One region of the Agathobaculum sp. NTUH-O15-33 genome, then DNA from elsewhere that is predicted to be linked to it. Evidence: riboswitches for the same ligand, from Rfam matches in the RefSeq annotation. Region 1 holds a riboswitch; the other holds the start of a gene.
The links. A riboswitch is a leader RNA that binds a small molecule or an ion and turns the genes downstream of it on or off. The one in region 1 is predicted to bind thiamine pyrophosphate.
Positions count from the first base shown of each region.

Region 2: linked by a shared signal. The riboswitch ahead of thiT (energy-coupled thiamine transporter ThiT) and the one ahead of thiS (sulfur carrier protein ThiS) in region 1 are both predicted to bind thiamine pyrophosphate.

Region 1 covers NZ_CP136187.1:3,063,045-3,074,281, forward strand. The annotation lists gene RWV98_RS14810 (AEC family transporter) at 1-239, shown strand, start outside; gene pdxR (MocR-like pyridoxine biosynthesis transcription factor PdxR) at 292-1,692, shown strand; gene dinB (DNA polymerase IV) at 2,139-3,338, opposite strand; TPP riboswitch at 3,429-3,531, shown strand; gene thiS (sulfur carrier protein ThiS) at 3,611-3,805, shown strand; gene thiF (sulfur carrier protein ThiS adenylyltransferase ThiF) at 3,805-4,437, shown strand; gene mscL (large conductance mechanosensitive channel protein MscL) at 4,480-4,884, opposite strand; gene RWV98_RS14840 (thiazole synthase) at 4,977-5,753, shown strand; gene thiH (2-iminoacetate synthase ThiH) at 5,757-6,944, shown strand; gene thiC (phosphomethylpyrimidine synthase ThiC) at 6,970-8,295, shown strand; gene RWV98_RS14855 (DUF5105 domain-containing protein) at 8,620-9,246, shown strand; gene RWV98_RS14860 (hypothetical protein) at 9,312-9,863, opposite strand; gene RWV98_RS14865 (hypothetical protein) at 9,930-10,403, opposite strand; gene scfB (thioether cross-link-forming SCIFF peptide maturase) at 10,514-11,237, opposite strand, start outside.
Region 2 covers NZ_CP136187.1:1,325,902-1,337,138, reverse strand. The annotation lists gene RWV98_RS06950 (type I restriction-modification system subunit M) at 1-870, opposite strand, end outside; gene RWV98_RS06945 (XRE family transcriptional regulator) at 876-1,085, opposite strand; gene RWV98_RS06940 (hypothetical protein) at 1,865-2,551, shown strand; gene RWV98_RS06935 (hypothetical protein) at 2,556-2,960, shown strand; gene RWV98_RS06930 (DUF4268 domain-containing protein) at 3,063-4,049, opposite strand; gene rlmD (23S rRNA (uracil(1939)-C(5))-methyltransferase RlmD) at 4,269-5,636, opposite strand; gene RWV98_RS06920 (hypothetical protein) at 5,734-5,949, shown strand; gene RWV98_RS06915 (DUF6323 family protein) at 6,085-6,537, shown strand; gene RWV98_RS06910 (DUF6179 domain-containing protein) at 6,530-7,456, shown strand; gene RWV98_RS06905 (hypothetical protein) at 7,429-7,716, shown strand; gene thiT (energy-coupled thiamine transporter ThiT) at 7,774-8,346, opposite strand; TPP riboswitch at 8,452-8,545, opposite strand; gene RWV98_RS06895 (DUF975 family protein) at 8,590-9,714, opposite strand; gene RWV98_RS06890 (VanW family protein) at 9,748-11,237, opposite strand, start outside.

The DNA of each region.
Region 1 (11,237 bases):
TGATCGCGCTGCCCATCCTGTTTCTGCCCGTCGCGGCGTATATGGGCTTTCGCGAGCAGGCCATGGTCGCGCTCGTCATTCTGTACGGCGCGCCGAGCACGGTCACCGGCTATGTCATGGCCAAAAATATGGGCGGCGATCATGTGCTGTCCTCGTCCATCATCGTGCTGTCCACCGCGCTTTCCGCCGTTACGCTGACCGCTACACTGTTCATCCTGCGCACGCTGGGCTATATTTAGCAGCCGTACGGGCGACCCTGCGGCGCGTTTTATTTCAAAAGGGGGCTTTCCCATGCTCACCTATCATCTCGATCCCAAAAGCCAAACGCCGCTTTATGAGCAGCTTTACCGCGCGGTGCGCGGGGATATCATGTCCGGCACGCTCGCCGCCGGGGACAAGCTGCCCTCCAAGCGGCAATTCGCCGCGCACCTGCGCGTCAGCCAGATCACGGTGGAGACCGCCTACGGCCAGCTTTTGGCCGAGGGCTACCTTGTTTCCGAGCCAAGGCGCGGCTATTTTGTGCAAAAGCTGGCCGCGCTGCCGGTGCGCGAACCGACGGGCGCCGCGCCGCAGGCCGCGCCCGTAACCGCGCCTATGGACGCGGTAAAATTTGATTTCCGCACCAATATCGTCGATACCGGCTGTTTTCCGTTCAGCATCTGGGCTAGACTGAGCCGCAGTGTGTTGAGCGAATACTCGGAACGCCTTTTGCGCGCGGCGGCCCCCGGCGGCGCACGCGAGCTGCGCGAGCAGATCAGCCGGTATTTGCACGATTTTCGCGGGCTGGACGTTTCGGCCGACCGTATTTTAGTCGGCGCGGGCTCGGAATACCTGATCCATCTGATGATCGAACTGCTGGGACGCGACCGTGTATACGCGCTTGAAAACCCTGGCTACCGCAAGCTGTACCAGATTTTCGCGGTGAACGGCGCGGCGGTGCGCCCGCTCCCGCTCGACGAGAGCGGCCTGCGCGTGGACGCGCTGCGGCAAAGCGACGCCTCCGCCGTTTATCTCACGCCCTCACACCACTTTCCTCTTGGGCTGGTCATGCCCGCCGGACGGCGCACCGAGCTGCTGCACTGGGCCGCCGCCGCGCCCGACCGCTATTTGATCGAGGACGATTACGACAGCGAGTTCCGCTATTCCTCCCGCCCGATCCCCGCGCTTGGCGAGCTGGACCACGCGGGGCGCGTGATCTATGTCAACACCTTTGCCAAAAGCCTCGCGCCCTCGCTGCGCATCGGCTATCTGGTGCTGCCGGAAGCGCTGATGGCGCGCTACCGCGAAACCTTTTCGCTCTATTCCTCCACCGTGCCCAGCTTCGAGCAGCACACGCTGGCCGAATTCATGCGTTCCGGTGGGTTCGAGCGGCACATCAGCCGCAGCCGAAAGGTGTACCAGTCCCGTCGCGACGCGCTGCTCGCGGCGCTGACGCGCGAGCTTTCCCCCATTCCCTTCGAGGTATCGGGCGCGGAAGCCGGGCTGCATATTCTGCTGCAAGTGAAAAACGGCATGGATGAGCAAACGCTCATCGCCCGCGCGCTTCAAACCGGGGTTCGCGTATACGGCCTGTCCGGCTATTATACGCCGCCCGTCCGTCCGCCGCGCGCCACGCTCGTCCTCGGCTACGCCGGCCTGACCGAAACCGAGATCGCCGCCGCCGTCAAGCTGCTGGCCAAAGCTTGGCGGTAGCTGCCGTGCACCCGGCCGCGTGAGGTCACGCGGCCCTACGGCTGCCTGTGTTGTGGAGCGGCGTGACTGTATAGCCCACATGGTATACAGAGGGCGTCACGCCCTACAGCATCGGTGAGTGGTTTTCCCGCTTACGGCGGCGGCAGCCGCTTTATTGTAGGGCGCGACGCCCTCGGCGCGCCGGGAGCGAAGCACCGGTATATGTGGGCGCGCCCATCACGCCGGTCCGGCGGAGCGAAGGCACCCGTCCACTGAATCCCTAGGCACCCGGAACGGCACCACGACACATTTTTGTAAAACAAAAAGTCGGCAAGCAACTCCCCCGGACAGAGCGAGGGAAAGGAATGGAGATCAAAGGGGAAGGGAAAACCGCCAAGGTTTTCCCTTCCCCTTTGCCCCCGCGCCGGGCGGCGCATCGTCTTTTCTCGCCGGGCGCCGTATCCCGTCTACTTTTTCTTCTTCACCGCGGAGCCGTACTGCACGGCGTCCGTGCCGAATTTCTCGCGCAGAGCGTCCATGGCGCGGTCTAAGCTGCGCTGTTTGTCCACGTTCTTCAGTCCGTCCGCGCCGTCAAACAGCGACAGCTGCTCGCCAGCCGCCTCGGCGGGCAGCAGATTCATCGCGGTCACGGCAAGCAGGCGCACCGGCTTTTCCGGCTTCCAGCGGGCGCGCCAGATCGACATGGCGGTGTCAATCAGCATGCGGGTGGAATCCGTTGGCCGGTCGAGCGTCACCTGCCGCGAGATGTTGCGGAAATCCGGGTCGCGGATGATGAGCTGCACGGTCTGGCACCGCAGGCCGCGCCTGCGCAGGCGGCGGCCCACGGTGTCGCACAGCGCGGTGATGCCGAAATGGCACTCGGTCTCGCCCAGCAGGTTGTGCGAAAACGTCATGCTGTTGCCGACGGACTTGACCTCGCGTTCCTCGTAAAACGAACGCACGGGCTCATCGTCCTCGCCCCGCGCATAACGCCACAGTGTATCGCCCATTTTGCCGAACACGCTGTGGGCCAGCGCCCGGTCGCACGCGGCCAGATCGCCGATGGTATGCACGCCCATCGCGCTTAAGCGGTCCGCCGCGCGCTTGCCGACATACAGCAGCGTATTTACCGGCAGGCTCCAGACCAGCTTCTGATAGTTTTCGCGGGAAAACACCGTGGTCGCGTCCGGCTTTTTGTAATCGCTGCCCAGCTTGGCATAGGCCCGGTTCCACGATACGCCGACCGAGATCGTCAGCCCGATCTCTTCCCGCATACGCCGCCGCAGCTCGTTTGCGATCTGCTCGCCTGTGCCGAACAGATGCAAGGAGCCGGTGACGTCCAGAAACGATTCGTCAATGCCGAACGGATCAACCAGATCGGTATAGCCCAGATATAATTCGTTGCACTGGCGCGAAATGCGCACGTATTCGTCCCGGTGCGGCGGGATCAGCCTCAGCTCCGGGCACTTTCGCCGGGCCTGCCAGATGGTTTCCGCCGTTGTCACGCCAAAGCGCTTGGCTTTTTCATTCTTGGCAAGGATGATGCCGTGACGGCTTTCCGGATCGCCGCATACTGCCATGGGGCCCGCGTCCAGCGAAGGATCGAGCAACGTTTCGACTGAGGCGTAAAACGCGTTGCAATCGCAATGCAAGATGGCCCGGTCCATGCACCCTCCTCCTTTCAGCGAACATTTGTTTCTATTATTATACTGGATTTTTCTTTTCTTGACAAGCCGCACGCATGGCGTTATACTGAAACTTGCAAGCAGGGGTGCCGTGATGAGCGGCTGAGAGGGCGAGAGCCTAACCCTTTGAACCTGTTGGTTAGAACCATCGTAGGGAAGCTGCCGCATCGAGAAATACTTAGGGATATCGAATGCCCCGGTTTTACCGCATGGTAAAACCGGGGCATTTTTTCTTGCGAAAAGAGGCGTGACCAATGAAAGTAAACGGAAAAACCATACCGCTGAATGCGGAAATGACCGTGCATTCGCTCCTGATGCAGCTGGGACTGGACCCCAAGCGCGTCGCGGTGGAGCGCAACGGCCAAATCGTGCCCCGCGCGCGCTTTGCCGACCAAGCGCTCGGCGAGGACGACGTTTTAGAGCTCGTTGAGTTCGTGGGAGGCGGCTGATGGTCACACGTGAAGAACTGCACGCCGCGCTCGTCCAGCGGCACGGCGAAGTTGTTCAGCAAAGGCTGGATCGGGCCTGCGTCGGCATTGCGGGGCTGGGCGGGCTGGGCTCCCATATCGCGGCGCACATGGCGCGGTTGGGCGTTGGGCGGCTCACGCTGGTCGATTACGACGTGGTCGATATCACCAACCTGAACCGCCAGTACTACACGGTGAAGGATATCGGCATCCCCAAGACCTTGGCTTTACAGGAACAACTAGAAGCAATCAATCCATATTTATATTACGATACGTATACCGAGCGTATCGTGCCCGCCAACGCCGCGCGGTTATTCACCGGCTGCGACGTGGTGTGCGAAGCCTTTGATCGTGCCGACCAAAAGGCCATGCTGATCGAAACCCTGCTCTCCGCCCTGCCGGATACGCCGGTAGTATCGGCCAGCGGTATGGCGGGCTACGGCTCGCCGAACGTCATCCGCACCGAACGCCGCTTCGGTCATTTATATGTGTGCGGCGACGGAACCAGCGATATCGCGGACGGCCTTGGCCTGATGGCCCCGCGCGTGGCGCTGTGCGCCGCCCATCAGGCGACGACGGCGCTTCGCCTGCTGCTGGGCGAGACCGAGCCGTAAAAAAGAAGACGCTGCGAAATGCAGCGCCTTCTATACGGGTTCTTATTCGCTCTCTACCGGCAATTCGGACGCGCAGTGCGCGCATTTGGTCGCGCCGAGCGGGATTTCACTCAGGCAAAACGGACAGATCTTGGTGGTCGGCGCGGCGGGCGCTTCCTCTTTATGGCCCAAGTGGGTCAACTTGTTCACCGCCTTCAGAATACAGAAAAGGATGAACGCCATGATTAGAAAGTTAACTACTGTACCGAGGAAGTTGCTGACAAAACCCGTCACCTGCTCCATGCTGTAACGCGTTCCGCCAATCAGACTGATGATCGGCGTGATGAAATTATCGGTCAGCGAAGTAACGATACCGGAAAACGCGCCGCCGATGATAACGCCTACCGCCATATCCATGACATTGCCGCGCAGCGCAAAGGCTTTAAATTCCTCTATGAACTTTTTCAAAACAATTCCTCCCCATTTCATTTACTACCTATTATTTTACGCCCCACGCCGGGGTTGTCAATGCAATAATCGACAAAAGGAGTGTTTTTTACGTGAAAGATGAGCTTATTCTGCGCGGACACGCGTTCCGCTCCCGTTTTATCCTTGGCTCAGGCAAGTATTCGCTGGAGCTGATCCGCGCTGCGGTCGAATCGGGCGGCGCGGAAATGATCACGCTGGCCCTGCGCCGGGTGAATGAGGGCGGCGCGGCCAATATCCTCGACCATATCCCGGAGGGGGTGACCCTGCTGCCCAATACCTCGGGCGCGCGCAACGCGGACGAGGCCGTGCGCATCGCCCGGTTGGCGCGCGAATGCGGGTGCGGCGACTTTGTCAAGATCGAAATCATGCGCGACAGCAAATACCTGCTGCCCGATAACCAAGAAACCATTCGGGCGACCGATATTTTGGCGGGCGAGGGCTTCATCGTCATGCCGTATATGTACCCCGATCTGAACGTGGCGCGCGATCTGGTGAACGCGGGCGCGGCGTCCATCATGCCGCTGGCCGCGCCGATCGGCACCAACAAGGGACTGGCAACGCGCGAGTTTATCAAAATCTTGATTGACGAGATCGATCTGCCCATCATCGTGGACGCGGGCATCGGCCGCCCGTCGCAGGCGTGCGAGGCCATGGAACTGGGCGCGGCTGCCGTCATGGCGAACACCGCCATCGCGACCGCGGGCGACGTGCCCGCGATGGCGGGCGCGTTCCGTCAGGCGATCGAAGCCGGGCGCGCCGCGTACCTTGCCGGGCTGGGCCGCGTGCGGGATACCGCCGCCGCTTCCTCTCCGCTGACCGGCTTTCTGCGCGACGAGGGGGAGGACTGATCTATGTTAGACCCAGTAACAAACGCCCAATACATCACCGCCGAGACCGACCACATGCAATACCAGCCGGGCATGGACGACATCGGCAGTGAAACGCAGGATGAAGTGATCGCCCGCATGCAGGCCATGGAGTTCGACCGTTTCACCGCGCGGGATGTGACCCGCGCCCTTGCAAAGGACGTGCTCGCGCCGGACGATTTCGCGGCCCTGCTCTCCCCCGCCGCCGCGCCGTTTTTGGAGCAGCTCGCGCGCCGCGCGCAGCAGGAAACGCGAAAGCACTTCGGTACCTCGGTGCAGATGTTCACCCCGCTCTATATCGCCAATTACTGTGAAAACTACTGCATTTACTGCGGCTTCAACTGCCATAACAAGATCCGCCGCGCCAAGCTGGATACGGATGAGATCGAACGCGAATTGCAGGCGATCACCCAAACCGGCTTGCAGGAAATCCTGCTGCTTACCGGCGAAAGCCGCTCCATGTCGCCGGTCGATTACATCGGCGAGGCCTGCCGTCTGGCGCGCAAATACTTCCGCGTGGTCGGCGTTGAGATCTATCCGCTCAATGTGGACGAGTACGCGCATTTACACGCGTGCGGCGTGGACTATGTCACCGTTTTTCAGGAGACCTACGACGCGGACAAGTATTCCACGCTCCATCTGGGCGGACACAAGCGCATTTTCCCCTACCGGCTGAACGCGCAGGAACGCGCGCTCATGGGCGGCATGCGCGGCGTGGGGTTCGCGGCGCTTTTGGGCCTATCGGATTTCCGAAAGGACGCCTTTGCCACCGGCCTGCACGCCTATTTGCTGCAACGCAAGTATCCGCACGCCGAGATCGCCTTTTCCTGCCCGCGCCTGCGGCCCATCATCAACAACGATAAAGTGGGTCCCAAGGATGTGCATGAGCCGCAGCTTTTGCAGGTCATCTGCGCCTACCGCGTCTTCATGCCCTTTGCCTCCATCACGATCTCCACGCGCGAACGCGCCGGGTTCCGCGATCATATCATCGGCATTGCGGCGACCAAGATATCCGCCGGCGTTTCGACCGGCATCGGCGAGCACAGCGAGGACAACGCGGACAAGGGCGACGCGCAGTTCGAGATATCGGACAACCGCACGGTCGACGAGGTTTACGCCGCTATTGAGCGCCACGGCCTGCAGCCCGTCATGGCCGATTACATTTATGTATAAGTAAAACGAGTAAGGAGAAGCGCAAATGAGAAATTACGCCACCCAAATGGACGCCGCCAAGCGCGGCATCGTCACGCCGGAAATGGAAACGGTAGCAAAAAAGGAAAACCGCACGGCAGAGTACATCCGCGCGCGTGTCGCAAAGGGCACGATCGCCATCCCGGCAAACGTGAACCACAAGAGCCTGTCCGCCGAGGCGGTGGGCGACGGCACGCGCGTCAAAATCAACGTAAACCTTGGCATTTCGGGCGACGCAAAGGATTATGAGCTGGAAATGCGCAAGGTAAAGCTTGCGATTGACATGGGCGCGGAATCCATTATGGATCTTTCCAACTACGGCAAGACAAATACTTTCCGTAATAAATTGATCGATTATTCCCCCGCGATGATCGGCACCGTACCGATGTATGACGCGATCGGCTATCTGGAAAAGGACTTGCTCGAGATCACCGCGCAGGATTTTCTAAAGGTCGTCGAGGCGCACGCCAAGGAAGGTGTGGATTTCATGACCATCCACGCCGGGATCAACCGCCGCTCGGTGGAAACCTTTATGCGTGAAGGCCGCGAAATGAACATCGTTTCGCGCGGCGGCTCGCTGCTGTTCGCTTGGATGCAGATGACCGGCAACGAAAACCCGTTTTTTGAGTATTACGACGAGGTGCTGGACATTCTGCGCGCCTATGATGTGACCATTTCGCTGGGCGACGCGCTGCGCCCCGGCTGCCTAAAGGATGCGTCCGATCACGGCCAGATCGCCGAGCTGATCGAGCTGGGCCACCTGACCGAGCGCGCGTGGGCGCGCGACGTGCAGGTCATGGTGGAGGGGCCGGGCCATATGGCCATGAACGAAATCGCCGCCAATATGGTGATGGAAAAGCGCCTTTGCCACGGCGCGCCGTTCTACGTGCTCGGCCCGCTCGTGACCGATATCGCACCGGGATACGATCACATCACCTCGGCCATCGGCGGGGCGATCGCGGCGAGCAGCGGCGCCAACTTCCTGTGCTACGTCACCCCAGCCGAGCACCTGCGCCTGCCCGATTTAGACGATGTGCGCGAGGGTATCGCGGCTTCCAAGATCGCGGCGCACGCGGCCAATATCGCGCTGGGCCTGCCGGGCGCGCGCGACCGCGACGACGCGATGGCGGCGGCCCGCCATAAGCTGGACTGGGAGGAGCAGTTCTCCCTTGCGCTCGACCCGGAAAAAGCGGAACGCTTCTATCATCAGGTGCCGCCGACCGAGCGCCACACCTGCTCGATGTGCGGCAAAATGTGCGCCGTGCGCACGACCAATTTGATCCTTGAGGGCAAGAAGGTAGAGTTTTGCTCCGAGCAAGGCGCTTGCTCCTGAGAAGCACGCCGCAACGCAGCAAGCGTAAAATTTTCCGTTTCCCTTTTTCCGTTTCCTCATTCTTTTTTCGCGCCGTTCTATGGTATAATAGCCGCAAAGCGGCTATTATACTTTGATTAAATTAATTATACCATCAGCGGCTCTTAGGTGTGTTTTGACTCTTCGGAATTGCTTGCCGCTGTGGTATAATAGCCGCAAAGCGCCTATTATACTTTGATTAAATTAATTATACCACCAGCGGCGCACAAGCGTTTTTTGACACTTTGAAAATGCTTGCCGCTGTGGTATACTGAGTGCAATACATATCGAGGGGGATTTGATAAAATGATGAAACGGATATGCTCCGTCCTGCTCGCGGCGGCGCTCGCGCTGTCGCTTACCGCGTGCGGCGGAACCAAGCGGGAATCCGCACAGGCGGTTGTGGAAAGTGCGATCGGCGCTGTGCAAAACGTGGACTTTGCCGCCATGAAGACCTATTGGGGCGAGGATACGCTGGGCCAAATGGAATCCGCCGCCCAGCCGGAAGCGGACGATGAGGACGCGCAGGTTATGAAAGCCGTAACCAAGCACCTTTCCTACACCGTTAAGGAAAGTAAGGAAGACGAAAAAGCCGGCACGGCCACCGTTACGGTGGAGTTCACCAACGCCGACATGACGGCCATTATGTCCGAATTTATCCAGCAGGCGTTTTCGGACGCGCTCAATTACGCCTTCCTGCCCGAGGACCAGCAGCCCTCCGAAGAAGAAATGGACCAGAAGTACTTAGACATTCTGACCGGACTGTTGGCGCGCGAGGATAACAAGATGGTCACCAACACCGTCGATATCAGCCTAAAGCTGACAGACGACCAGTGGACGATCGAGTCCGACGACAAGGTGTTGGACGCCATGCTTGGCGGCATGCTGTCCTCCGCGGACTCCATATCCGATTCGCTCGGCGGCGATTCGTAAATACCAAACAGATACAAGGCCCCGATGTTCCAAAAGGAACATCGGGGCCTTCGTAGTGCTTACCTTTATAAACTGCACAGCGCCGCGCACAGAACGCGGAGCAGCGCGCTGGCCGCGGCAAGGGCAAGGCAGATCATGTAGGGTATGCGGCAGTCGGACAGCAGCGCGGTGCTGCGCCCTGCCGCGCGCTGCTCGGAGGCGCACCATACCATGGCCGCCGCCGCGAGCAGCGCGGGCGCGGAAAGCACCGCGGGCAGCCCGGTGGTCAGCACCGAAAGAAAAATGCCGTTCTTTTGCGCCACGCCTACCGCGACCGTTAGCGCCAGCACGAAGCCGCGCGCCGCGCAAAGCCCCGCGAGGAACAGCGCCGCCGGGCGCAGCATTGTGCACAAAAGAGGCAGGATGACCCATAGGAGCGCGCACAACACGCTTTTCAGCGCCTGCGCGGGCAGGGCCGAGATCAGGCCCGCGAGCTGCACAGCGCCGTCCTCCTCGCCCGCGATCAGGCCGGTCAGGCCGCCCGCCACCGCGCCGCATAAAAACATCGCGCTTAGGAATAAAAACGCCGGTGTGCGTACAATTTCATCAAAAAAGCCGAGAACATGCCGTTTTCTCATACGTCTCCCCCTTGCGGAAGGTTGATAATACAGCATATTCCCGGCTATTCGGTTTTAGAACCCGCCTTAGTCGATCAGCGCGTTGACCAGATCACGGCACGGCTGGTGCAGGAAGATACGCGCGGAACGCGACGCATCGAACTGAACGGACAGCTTGCCGTTTTCATCCCTCGACAGGGTCGCGGAAACGACCTCGGTGCCGAACTGTACGCGCTCCAAGATAAAATCGGCGTTCACGCGAGGATCCTCGCAGACAGGCACGACCGTGCGCGTGCGCGTGCACTGCGAGACCGGCGCCAGAACCGTGCCCATTTCGCGTTTGGAGGCGGGCACCAGCACGATCTCGCTCTTGACCACCGCCGCGGCTTCGTCTTCGCAAAGCACCACGTCGTACCCGGCGGCCGCTTCCTTGGCCGTCTGGTTTTTGGCGGATATAAACATATTATTGGCGGGTATAACCTGTTTTTCCAGTATCGCGCGGATCAGGCGCGTCAGGTTCTCCCCTTCTCCAATCACTGCTACACGAATCTTGTGTGGCATTTGAATCAACTCCTTCAGGGACGCTCATAATATTTCAGCATTATTATACGGCAAAAAACGTGCAACTTGCAATGCCTTTTACATTATTTTTAAATGTTTTGGTGTATTGACTAATCTGCACAAATTTTCTCCGCCGCTTTCAGATAGATTGCACACTCCAAACGCTTGCGCTCCATCTCACAGCCGAGATCGTACGAATCATTCATATCGCCGTTCATGTTGTAATTTGCCGCCGAGCAGCCGCCCGAGCAGTAGAATTTAGCCCAGCACTTCTGGCACTTGGGCCGGGAATAAATGTTCATGCCCGCGAATTTTTGCGCGATATCCATGTCAAACGAGCCGTCCAGCACGCTGCCCTGCCGAAATTCTTCCTTGCCGACGAACTGGTGGCAGGGATAAATATCGCCGTCCGGCGTGACGGCGACGTACTCATAGCCCGCGCCGCAGCCGCGCAGCCGCTTGACCACGCACGGCCCCTGATCCAGATCGACCATGAAGTGGAAGAAGGAAAACGGTTTGCCCGCTTTCCGCCGCTCCAGCATGATCTCGGTCAGGCGGTCGTACTCCGCTTCAATTTTCGGCAGGTCGTCCTCGGTCAGGTCGTAGCCGCAGCCGGGGTCGGCTGTGACCGGTTCGACCGAAAGGCGGTCAAAGCCAGCGTCCGCGATGTGCGTCACATCCTCGGCAAAATCAAGGTTGTGCGAGGTAAAGGTGCCGCGCGCGTAATAATCCTTTTCCGGGTCGCGCTCGTCTACCAGCGCCTTAAATTTAGGCACGATCACATCGTAGCTGCCCGCGCCCGACACGGTCTTGCGGAACTCGTCGTTGACGGCC
Region 2 (11,237 bases), 1.7 Mb from region 1:
TTTGTCGGAATCCTCGAAAAACGGCCAATCTTCTTCCAGTGTATCGCCATTTCGCACGTTAATATTGGCAGGATTGATACCACGCATAACTAGATTCATTCGTGTGAGGTTGTAGGTATTTTCCTTAAGTTCCTGAGCGTAATAATCTATTTTATTTTCACCCTCTATGTATTTCGCAATAGAATTACCGATGTTGATTAGGAGCGACCCCGACCCCGAGGTAGGGTCATATATCTTGATTTGCTCTCTGTCTTGCAAGTGTTCTGCAATAATTTCCGACATTAAAACAGACACCTCATGAGGTGTGTAAAATTCGCCAGCTTTTTTTCCTGCGTTAGATGCAAACTTGCTTATTAGATCTTCATAAATAAAGCCAAGAACATCATAGTCTTGTTTTCCGTCCATAGGAATTTTGCGGATCAATTTGAGCAGGCCTCTTACAGCTTTAGTTTGTGCCTGCGCTGTTTCGCCAAGCTTAGACAGACCCGTCTGCAGTGTTTTGAAGATATTTTCAAACAGCTTTTTATATACACTGTCAATGTTTAGTTCAAAAGATGCCAAGGCATCACGTACATTCGATATATCAAAGTCATTGCCTTTTTCAAGCCACGTCGAAAAAAGGTTGTCATAAGAGATAAAATAGCCCAATTTTTCTCTTACATGAGCAGCATATTTCTCATCCTTTTCATTTAACTTTTTTATGTCTTCGTCTTTTAGGTTTTCTTTTTTAAATAATGCCACTTCTTTTTCTGACAAGTATTTATAGAAGATAAAACCAAGAATAAAATCCTTGTACTCATTTGCCTCAATTTTAGACCTCATTTGGTTTGCGGATTCCCATATTGTTGAAGCTAGTTGCTGTTTATTCATATTATTTATCCTCTCTTTACATAGCATATTTGTATGTCGTATCCCAAACCTTCCATCATTTGCACAAAGGTCTTATTTAAAACATCATGGTTCTTTTTTACGATTTTATTTACATACTGCCCCGTAGTGCCTATTTTTTGAGTAAGGTCTACTTGAGTCATGTCATTTTCTAAACATTTCATTTTAATGTCCTTTTCGACATTGTTTAATATCATGAGCGTCCTCCTTTTCACCAAAAAGGTGTTTATATGACGATATAGTCTATTCACAGTATATCGCAAATTTCTTTGTTTTACAATACTAATTAGATTATTTTTTATAACATAAAAGTTATTTATAACGTAATTATTATTGTATAATACCTTTTATTTTAGACACCATATGTCTGATAATAGTTGAATACTTCTCAACTATTTTATCCGAATATATTTTAGAATCGTACAGTTGTTATAGGATTCAACTTTGTTACTATCCCCCTCGGCAATCGTTAATAGGTATGCAAATTCCGACCGTTTTCGGCATTCTGGGTGCAGCCATTTTCTTGTTCCGGGCAAAAAAGCAAGACCGATATCCTCGATCATTCACAGAAAGCCTTATTCTAAGCCACTTTCAGCCTTTAATCCTTGTATCAATCACGCAACTGCCTCCTCCTTTTTCCAAATTTTAAAATTCACCTTCCCACATAGTAAACTAGGACTTGACAACCCGTCTTTTTAGAGTTTATATAACAGCGGCGGGGTTTCCCCGACAATAAAAAACGTCATGGCAGACTGATGTGTTTGCACCACACCAGTCCTGCACTAAGGTGATTGAGCCACCCAGCACAACCGCAAAAGCGGCACCACGACAAGGCTATTATATCGCATTTGTCTCAGCTGCACAATAAGCAATTAACAGCGCGTGCATGGGAAAAGAGGATTCCATCCTCCGCCTTTGCATGCGCTTTTGAAGATACGGGAAATACCCGACCCCATAAATGAAAGGTCGGGATAACATGAACATTTTTCATCACACAGACAGCTTCTTCAGCTGTCCAGACAGCGGAGTCACCGAAGACTCTCTGCTGTCAATTTTTAAACTGGCAAAGCAGATTCGTCTGCGGCTTGGCAAACAAGGGTATTTGCTGGATCACTACCTCTCCATGATTTTTGAAGGTATGAGTGGTGACCAACTTGCCTTTGAAACTGCAGATGAGGGTTTCCGAACAGGAGGCGAACTGCAAGGCCTGCTGTTTCACGTTCTGGATGGAACAGAACCACAGCATGAGCATCCGCTCTACCCACGAATCAAAGAACTTTACGAACGGTATACAGACAAACTGATTTTCCAAGAACGCTACACTAATCTTTCCATACTGCTTCTCTTTTTGGCAGACGGAGCAATGGCGGATTCCACAGAAAAGTTTGTAAAAGAGCAGGTGACTAACATTGGCGGCTCGGTGGACATCATACGGGTGCAGGAAGTTTATGACCAGATTTCTCATATAGCTGGCGAATCAATGCTGGAGGAATTAAATCACCGGATAAAGCAGCGGTTTATTATTGCACCAGCTTCCGCTTTGTTTGCACAGGGATTTACGGATGAATTACTCTACAAACTAACCTATCGTGACATTGAAACTAGCAGGCAGATGTTCCAGCTTCTTCTGGATATAATACCGTCAGATATGGAAGTGGTATAGGCTCATGAAAAATTATGCACCTTTAACCCAAGAGCAATTCAATATTCTTCTGAAATGCTATTACTTAAGAAAATACACAAAAGTAGCCAAAACTGAAAAAATAACCACTGACAAGGTAAAGCGGATTAAAGAAAATGCCCTCAGGTCAGTCCGGCTGGCATACAGCAAGTCATATATGCAGGGATTAAGATTTGATGGAAAGACCGTCCTACAGCATATGGCTGCACGCTGCGGCATGGCAGAAAATGACCTGTCTAAAATTTTTGATAAATATATTGCAGAGGGGCTGGCTTCTGAATACAAGCGATATTGGGAACGTATAAGAAAAGCCGGAGATACCCCTACAGCAGCGGAACTGCTTGACTTTATTTATGACAAATTTGAAGTGGATATCGAGGGTGGCATCTAAATACCATTTAGACAGTCCAACCAAGACAGTAAAGGAGCGTACACCCTATTGGTTGGCGCTCCTTTAATTCTCTAATTTTTTATATTCTGTCTGAATGATACTCTACAAATACTTCTTAAACGCCTTTTTCATCTTCATCGCAGCATCCATCGCCCATTCAAACTGCTCTGGCCATTTATCCTTATTGTCAAAATCCGCCTCATGAATTACCAAAATCCTGCTTGCCTTTTTATCCGGCAATTCTCTCCAATCCAGTGCCATTCCCATGTCCGATTCAATGTCCGCCTTGTGGGAATAAAATTTCTGATAAAGTTCCTTATCGTCAGTGATATACCATTCAACGGTAATGTTGTTGTCCTTCCTCACTTGCAGCAAATCAATATGACAGGCAGAAGAACCAACACTTAAAGTCATCCAATGGTCAGTGCTGGCTTTTCTTCTGCTAAAGGCCTTAGCAAACGCCGCATTATGAAAAGCATATTCGTTAAAGGCAGCCCAATAATCATATCTCGCCTGCAATGTGGGAGAACTGCTTGTTTGACGCTTAATTTCCTTCGCCCAGTCATTGGGTTTCTCAATGACTTCAAATTTTACAGCAATATCTGAATCGCCGATTTGAAATAACTTAACCTCCAAAAGGAAAAATGCAATATTTTCATCCGTATGGTTGTTCAGCCATTCGATTGCCGCCCTGTGCTCTTCACGAGCGCGCTTTACAACCCAAATCACAATATCCGCTGCTTTCCCTGATGCATATGTAATCAACTTGCCAAGATGGTCATGGTTGGTATCTTCCAGTTGATTTTCAATAATAATCTTTCTGTCCGTCCCAGTCTCAGTCGCATAAATATCCACATTAAAATCGCCGACACTTGATTCCGTTTCGTCCACGGTAATCTCCAATCCCACAGCATCTGACAGCAGAGAAAGATTATCCTCCTCTGCAAGCCACGGTGTGAAATCCAATGCTTCGTGCGGCCACACTTTTCTTAAATCCTTTATCTCTTTAAGCTGCCCTAAATTTATCACTCTAAATCCCTCCCTGTCCATTTTGACATCAACTCCATGCATCAGCCATTTGGCTTGCATTTCAGTGTCTCCGATTGCTGTCAATAGCACTATACACTCGCACTATGCCAGCAGTCCTAAGCACTCACCAAGCCAATATCGAATAATAAGTCATAGGGCAGATTTCAAAATCTCATCAAGGCATCATTGAAACCTCGCCCTATTTCCCAAATTTCCTGCTCACTTGCGCTGAAAGCCAACTTCCGAAGAATGCCCATTTCATCGGCTTTTCCAGCACTTTTACTTGTCTTTTCTCGTCATTAAACAAACGCACTCAACGTGGCTCGTCCTCGGAAACAGGTCGTAGGCTTGGGCTTTTTCTAGGGTGTAGCCGGCGTTTGTGAGTTCTTTTACGTCGCGGGCGAGGGTGGCGGGGTCGCAGGAGACGTAGACGACGCGGGGCGGGAGCATGCGCAGGATGGCGTCGCGCGTGGCTTCGTCCAGCCCTTTCCGGGGCGGGTCGACGACGAGCACATCGGGCGTTTCGCCGCGCCCCGCGAACATGGCGGCGGCCTGTCCCGCGTCCGCGCAAATAAATTCCACGTTGGTAACGCCGTTTCGCGCGGCGTTCTGCCGGGCGTTTTCCACCGCTTCGGGCACGATTTCGACCGCGATGACGCGCAAAGCCCGCTCGGCCAGCGACAGCGTAATGGTGCCCGCGCCGCAGTACAGCTCCACCGCGGTCTCGCTGCCGGTCAGGCCGGCGAAATCCAAGGCGCATTCATACAGCTTTTCCGCTTGCGCGTGGTTGACCTGATAAAACGCCGCCGGCGAAAGCAGGAACGAGTGCCCGCACAGCCGGTCCTCCAGCAGCGGCTCGCCCCAGAGCACGTCGGTGCGGTCGCCGAGGATCACGTTATCGTCCCGCTGGTTATGGTTAAGCAGCACGCCCGTGAGGGACGGCAGCGCGGCCCGCAGCGAATCGACCAGCGCGTCGAGCGCGGGCAGCTTGCGCGTGGCGGAGATGAGCGTTAGCTGGCATTCGCCGCTCGCCTCGCCCACGCGGACATAGATGTGGCGCACCGTGCCCCGTTTTTTTCCGTAATCATAGGGCGGCACCTGATTTTGATTCATCCAATCGCGCACCACGGCGGCGGCGCGGTCTGCTGTTTCGGACTGGATAAGGCATTTTTCCACGGGCACGATATCGTGGCTGCGCGGGCGGTAAAAGCCGGTCACGACCCGGCCCGCCGCGTTCAGGCCGACCGGGTATTGGGCCTTATTCCGGTAGTGCGCGGTTTCCGGCGCGCCCACGATGCCGATGAGCTTCGCGCCGTCCTGCCCGCCGATGCGGACAAGCGCGTCCCGCACCTTTTTCTCCTTGGCGCGCTTTTCCTCTTCGTAGGTGATGTGCTGGTAGCAGCAGCCGCCGCACTGCGCGGCCACCGGGCACAGGGGCGCGATGCGGTGCTTGGACGGCACAACGATCTCTTCGATGCGGCCGAACGCCACGCTCTTCCCCACCTTGGTGATGCGGATATCGCACTGGTCGCCAACGGCGGCGCGGGGCACGAATACGGCCACGCCGTCCACCTTGGCCACACCGGCGCCATCCGCCGTATAATCCATGATCTGCGCGCGATAAATTTTATTTTTCACAAGCTCCATCTGTTTCGGGCTCCTTTTGGCTTCCTATCTTTAGTTTCCTATCTTTGTATTATATCATGTGCACTGCGCATACTGCAATCGAAAGGAGGCTTGCAGCATGGATAAAAAAGAGGTTTCCGGCGATATTCCCTTTTCGTTTTTAGAGGAAATGGGCCATAACACACGCGCCATGGACCGGTTTTTTGAGCTGACGCGGGAGCAGCGCGAAAACCTGATAGATCACGCCGCGATCGGCGACCCGCCGGACGAGCGCATCTCAGAAACGCTCAAGTCGCTGTCGAACGGCGGCGAGGGCTATTGCGAAAAATACTAAAAAAATCCCTTTGACCGCGCCTAACCGGCGGTCAAAGGGATTTTTTCTGTTATCACTATACCACAAAACCGGCAAATTTTCAAGTCTTGTACTGCTTCCGGCGCCGCTGTAAACTGTCTGAAGGAGGCGATGAAAATGGAACCATCCTTTGCTATGACCCTGCTTTCAGCCGGGAAGCAGCAACTGTGCGCGCAGCTGCGCGCGGCGAACGAGGTGACCGCGGCCTACGGCCTCGCCCTTTCCGAAGCGGAAATCGCGGAGCTGGCCGAGCGCCGCTTTGAGGCGCTGCGCAGCACCGGGCGCGTGGAGTTGGGCGGGGGCGTGCTGCCGCAGATCGCCAAGACGTTTTGCGATTCGCCGTATCTGAACCGCCACGATTTCGCGGACACCCTGTTTCAGTTGCAGGACTGCTTCTATTATTTCAAAAACGAATCCGCCGACCGCATCCCGGACGACGATCTGATCGACCTGATGAAAAAATATTTCGACGGGGTGTGCGAGGGCTCGCTCGAATATCTGGCGGGCACCTCGCTGGAAGAGCTGTGCCGCGCCATGCGCACGGGAGAATGGGAGGACGCGGATGAATGAACGGCCGCTTCCCGCTTCCCTGCCGCCGGAGCCGGAACAGGCGACGCAGGCCGAGCTGTTTGCGCTGCTTGCCCGGCAGACCGTGCTCTATACCGCCGGAGACAGCAGCTCGGTCCCCGTCGAGGTCGCGGAAGAACTGCTGCGTTCCATTGTCTTTACCCTTTCCCTTGGCGGGAATGCGGGCGGCGCGGCCGCGCGGCTGGCCGCCGGACAGCATGCGCTCGCGCTTTTGATGGAGGACTGCGACCGGCTGCTCCGCGGTCTCGCGGAAACGCCGCCGCCCCGCACCAATCAGGCGTACCACGACACGCTCGCCAGCATGACCGGCTATCGCAAGCGGTACGATCGTTTGTTTTTCGCGCATGTGGTGCCCGCGGATATCGATTATCCCCTCGCGTGGGCGGTGGAGGAACAAATACAGGGGATTTGCTACCTCAAGGAATACCTGCGCCGCATGGCGCTGGAAAACCGTTTGCTGCGCTTATTCGGCGCGTCGGAGACCGAGGCCCTGCTCGCCGGCTGCGGCCCCGACCCGGACGCCATGTCGCTGAACCTATACGAACCGGTCGCGGCGGCCGCGCTGGCTTTGACCCTGCTGCACGAGGACCCCGCGCCGCTTCATGTGACGGCCGAGGGGCGCGCGGCGTTGCTGCGCCGCTTTACCGCCCATGACGGCGGCGCGCTGAACCATGCCCTTGCAGCGGCGGCGGATACGCTGGCCGACCGCTATGCGCTGAACGAACCCGAGGACCGCGCCTATCTGCGGCGCGCCGCTTTGGCGCTCGCGCCGCGCATAAACGCCGCGCTTTCCGCGGGGCGGCTGGACGGCGTGTTCCCCTCCCCCTGTGTGACGCGCCAAAGCTTTCGCCGGTCTGGGTGGACGGCGCCCCCATGCCGGACGAAGCGCTGCGCGCACTGATCGCGGCGCTTGGCGAATGCCGCTTTTTGAGCGACAAGGCGGCGCTTGTCACCCGTTCGGTGCACGCGCTGCGCGATCTGACCGAGGTGCTGAACCTTTGCTTTTGGGGCGAGGAATGCGACGCATTGTTCGACTGGTACGGCCCGCACGCCTGTCTGGCGCTGCTGCAAGCGGTGCAGCGAAAACCGGATGGCTGGACCTCCGAAACCGGCTGGGAGCGCCGCCTGCGCCGGTATTTGCTGCACCATTTACGGCGATAAAAAGAGGGTGCGACGAAACGCGTTTCGTCGCACCCCTGTCATGATTGACGCGTGGTGTTATGCTTCGCTCCCAAACAGGCGGGGCGCGACCTTATACAGGATGACCGCCGCCACCGTGGTCAGAATGGTTTCGGGCAGCATGTAGGCGATGTTATAGCTAAACGAAAACGTCACCGCGCCCCAGCCGCTCAGCGCTAGGCTGTCCCAGATCAGAAAGCCGGAGACGAACGAGCAGCAGAAGCGGATCAGACACACGGCCGCCGTGCCCACGCCGATGCCGAGCATGCGGTTTTTAAACGGCTTTGCAAACACGTTTGCCGTGCCCAGCAGCGTGAACGCGAGCACATAGTCCAGCATAATCATGCCGAAATAGGCCAGAACGGTGCCGGAAAGCGGCGTGGCCCAGCCGGTGAGCATCTGCATCAGCGCGCAGGCAAAGCCGGTGAGCAGCCCCCATTTCGTGCCGTGCCGGAACGATACCAGCACGAACGGCAGCATGCTCAGCAAGGTGACCGAGCCGCCGTTGGGCGCTTTGAAGAGCGTTACCATCATCAGCACCGTGCCGAGCGCCACCATCAGCGCGCACTCGACGAGCACGTGGATATGGCTCATGCTTTTTGTTTCAGTCATTTCTATATTCCTCCCCTTCGATTGACCGCAAGACGGAAAAACGCCCCCGGCCATGCGGCCGGGGGCGTTCAAAAAAGCTGACGCAGCGCAAAAATGAAACGCGCCTTGCTGTTTATTTGGACTCCCTCCGCCGGCATGACCCGGATCAGGTTCATAGGGTATTTCTCAGCCGCCGGTGGCGGCACCCCTGTCTTGTCGTGCCTTTAGTATAGCAGAGGAGGCAAGCGAAGTCAAGCGTCCAAATCACGCTTCGGGCGTGGGCGCGTCGCCGCCGTCCGCACCGCTCTGGTCCTCCGGCGCGGGCGCGGGTTCGGGACCGGCCACAGGCTCCGGGGCGGGCGCGGGTTCGGGCGTCGGCAGCGGCGCGGGCTGCGGGGCCGCCGCCGGGGCGGCGTTCTCGATCGGCACGCCGAACACATCGACCGGGCCGCGCGGCATGGCGGGCGCGATCGCCTGATACAGGCCGTAGAACGAAGTCGTCGTGTAAGCGCCGATGAAGGTGCCCAGCACCAAGCAGATGCAAAGCAGCGCGATCACGGAGAGCGCGGAGATCAGCAGGCTGCCGCCCATAGCGTTCAGCAGGGCGCACACAATATACAGTGCGAAAAACAGCAGGTACCAGCCGATGAAGCTGAGATAGAAAACAAACAGCTGGAACAGGTTGCCCTTGAACGCGCGGCTGCCCTCGCGCGTGGCGGCCCAAACGCCGCGCCGCTCATCCTCGTGCACCAGCGCATAGCCCGCCATATAGGTGCCGACCTTGACCGAAAGAATCAGGACGGCGATAATGAACAAAATGGTGGCCACGAGCATGACCGCGCCCGCGCCCGAACCGCCGGTGGTATCAAAGCCATAGCCCCGTCCGTACATCTGCGACTGGCGCATTGCCTCGGAAATAGTGGCGGCGACCAGAACGACCGTATAGATCACCGTGGGCGCCAGCATCCACAGCCAGCCGCGCAGCGCCAGACAGGCGCTCATTTTCACGCCGGTCCAGTAGGAGCGCAGCGAGGTAAAGGGCCGGAACAGAATCGAAACGCCGGGCTCCTCCCCGCGCGACAGGCCTATGTAAAACTTCTGCATGCCGTAGGTCAGCGGGCCCGCGACAAAGAACATCAGCGCGATCAGCAGAAAATAGCTGCCGTATAGATTGACCAGCGCGCCGCTCACCTGCGCGGGCGACGGCGCCGCCCCCATGAAGCTGAGCCGGAGCAGCGGCGCGAATACAATGAACATCCAAATGATCAGGATCAGGATCAGCGGCAGCGCGAACAGCACGTTGACGCCGATGCAGCGGCCGAGGTGCTCGGTCACCTGCTCCTTGCTCCTTGCCTTGACTTGCTTTCGTATCTCTGCGAAATTACCCATCTTGTTTTCCCCCTTCATTTTGCGGCGGCCCGATCAGGCCGCCGGTTGCGCGCCCTCGCCGCCGTCCCCTTCGCCGGCGCCCTCCGCGGGCGCTTGCCCGCCGGATTCCGCGCCCTCGCCCTCGCTCTTGGGCGCTTCGGGATCGGGCGTATCCGTTTTAGGCGTTTCGGTCTTGGGCGGCGTGGGCTGGATGGTGCCGACATAAACGATCTTATCCCGCTTCTGGTAGCTCGAATTGTTGGCCAGCACTTCGGTGGTTTTGCCGTTTTCGGTCACGACCTTGTAGGTGCGGGTGGAATAGCCGGTGATACCGCTCTGATCCAGCCGCGTCTGGCCCACCGTCATGGAATTATCCTTCTTTTCCACCGTGCTCGGCGCGTAGGTCGCGAGCACCTCGGTGCGGGTCTTGACCGATTTATCGCTCACCTTGGTGCCGACCAGCGTCATGATCATCTGGCCGTCCGTCTGCTGGGCCAAGATCTTGATCGGATAATCGGTGCTGTTTTTAAAGCGGAAATCGAGATTGCCAAAGTCCACCGTCGCGTCCTCGCCCAGCGGCGTGTAGGCCACGGTGAAGCTGTGGTTGGTGCGCTCCGTAACCGCCAAATCGGCGCGGAGCACGGCCATATACAGGGTGGAGGACGGCTGGCACACGCCGCCGCCGAATTCATCCACGATCTGTCCGTTTACATAGGCGTGCGCGGGCTTGTAGCCGCGCGCCTCGGTGCGCTCGCCGACGACGCCGTTGTAGGAAAATTCATCGCCGGGGTTTAGGATCGTGCCGTTGATCGCCTTGGAGGCGAGGCGCACGTTGTTGGTGCGCTGGGTGTTGCCCTCGTCCAGATAGGTGGAGGTTTGCGCGAGCGTATCGCGGAACAGCTTTTCCTTCAAATCCGCCGCCGTGACCTTGGCCGGGGTCTTTTTAATCGGAATTTGATAGCTTTCGGCCGAGCCGTCGCCCACGATCTTTTTTGCCTCTTCCATATCGAATTGCACGCCGGGCTTTTCGGGCACAATGGTCTTGCCGTCCTTCTTATCGACCGTGGCGCTCACGGCTTCGCCGATCACGGCCTCGCCGATCTTATCCAGATCGATCTGCGGGGTCTCGGTCAGCGTGGTGTCGACCGCGTAGGGTTCAAAATCCATCAGCCGGATCTTGCCCGCGAGCGCCTTCTCGACCACCGCGCTGTCGAACTTCACGCCGGGCTTGCCCGCGTGGATGGTCATGGTGTCCTCGCCGATGTCCCAAGTGGGCTCGACCGGGTCGGTCAGCGCTTCGGCGCCGATATCGGCCAGCGTTTTTTGCAGGCCCTCTTCATCCACCGTGGCGGCAAGCTGCGCCTCGCCCTGACCGAAAACAGCCGAAACGACCTGCCACATGCGCGCAAACGGGTTGCCCGTGCGGCCGACCGCCATGGCGTTCTCCACCGAGCCCTTCGCGTCAATGCCTTCGAGCACGTCGGTCACGGGGATATCATAGGTCTTTTCATAAATGGTAACGGATACCGCGGCGTTTTTATAAA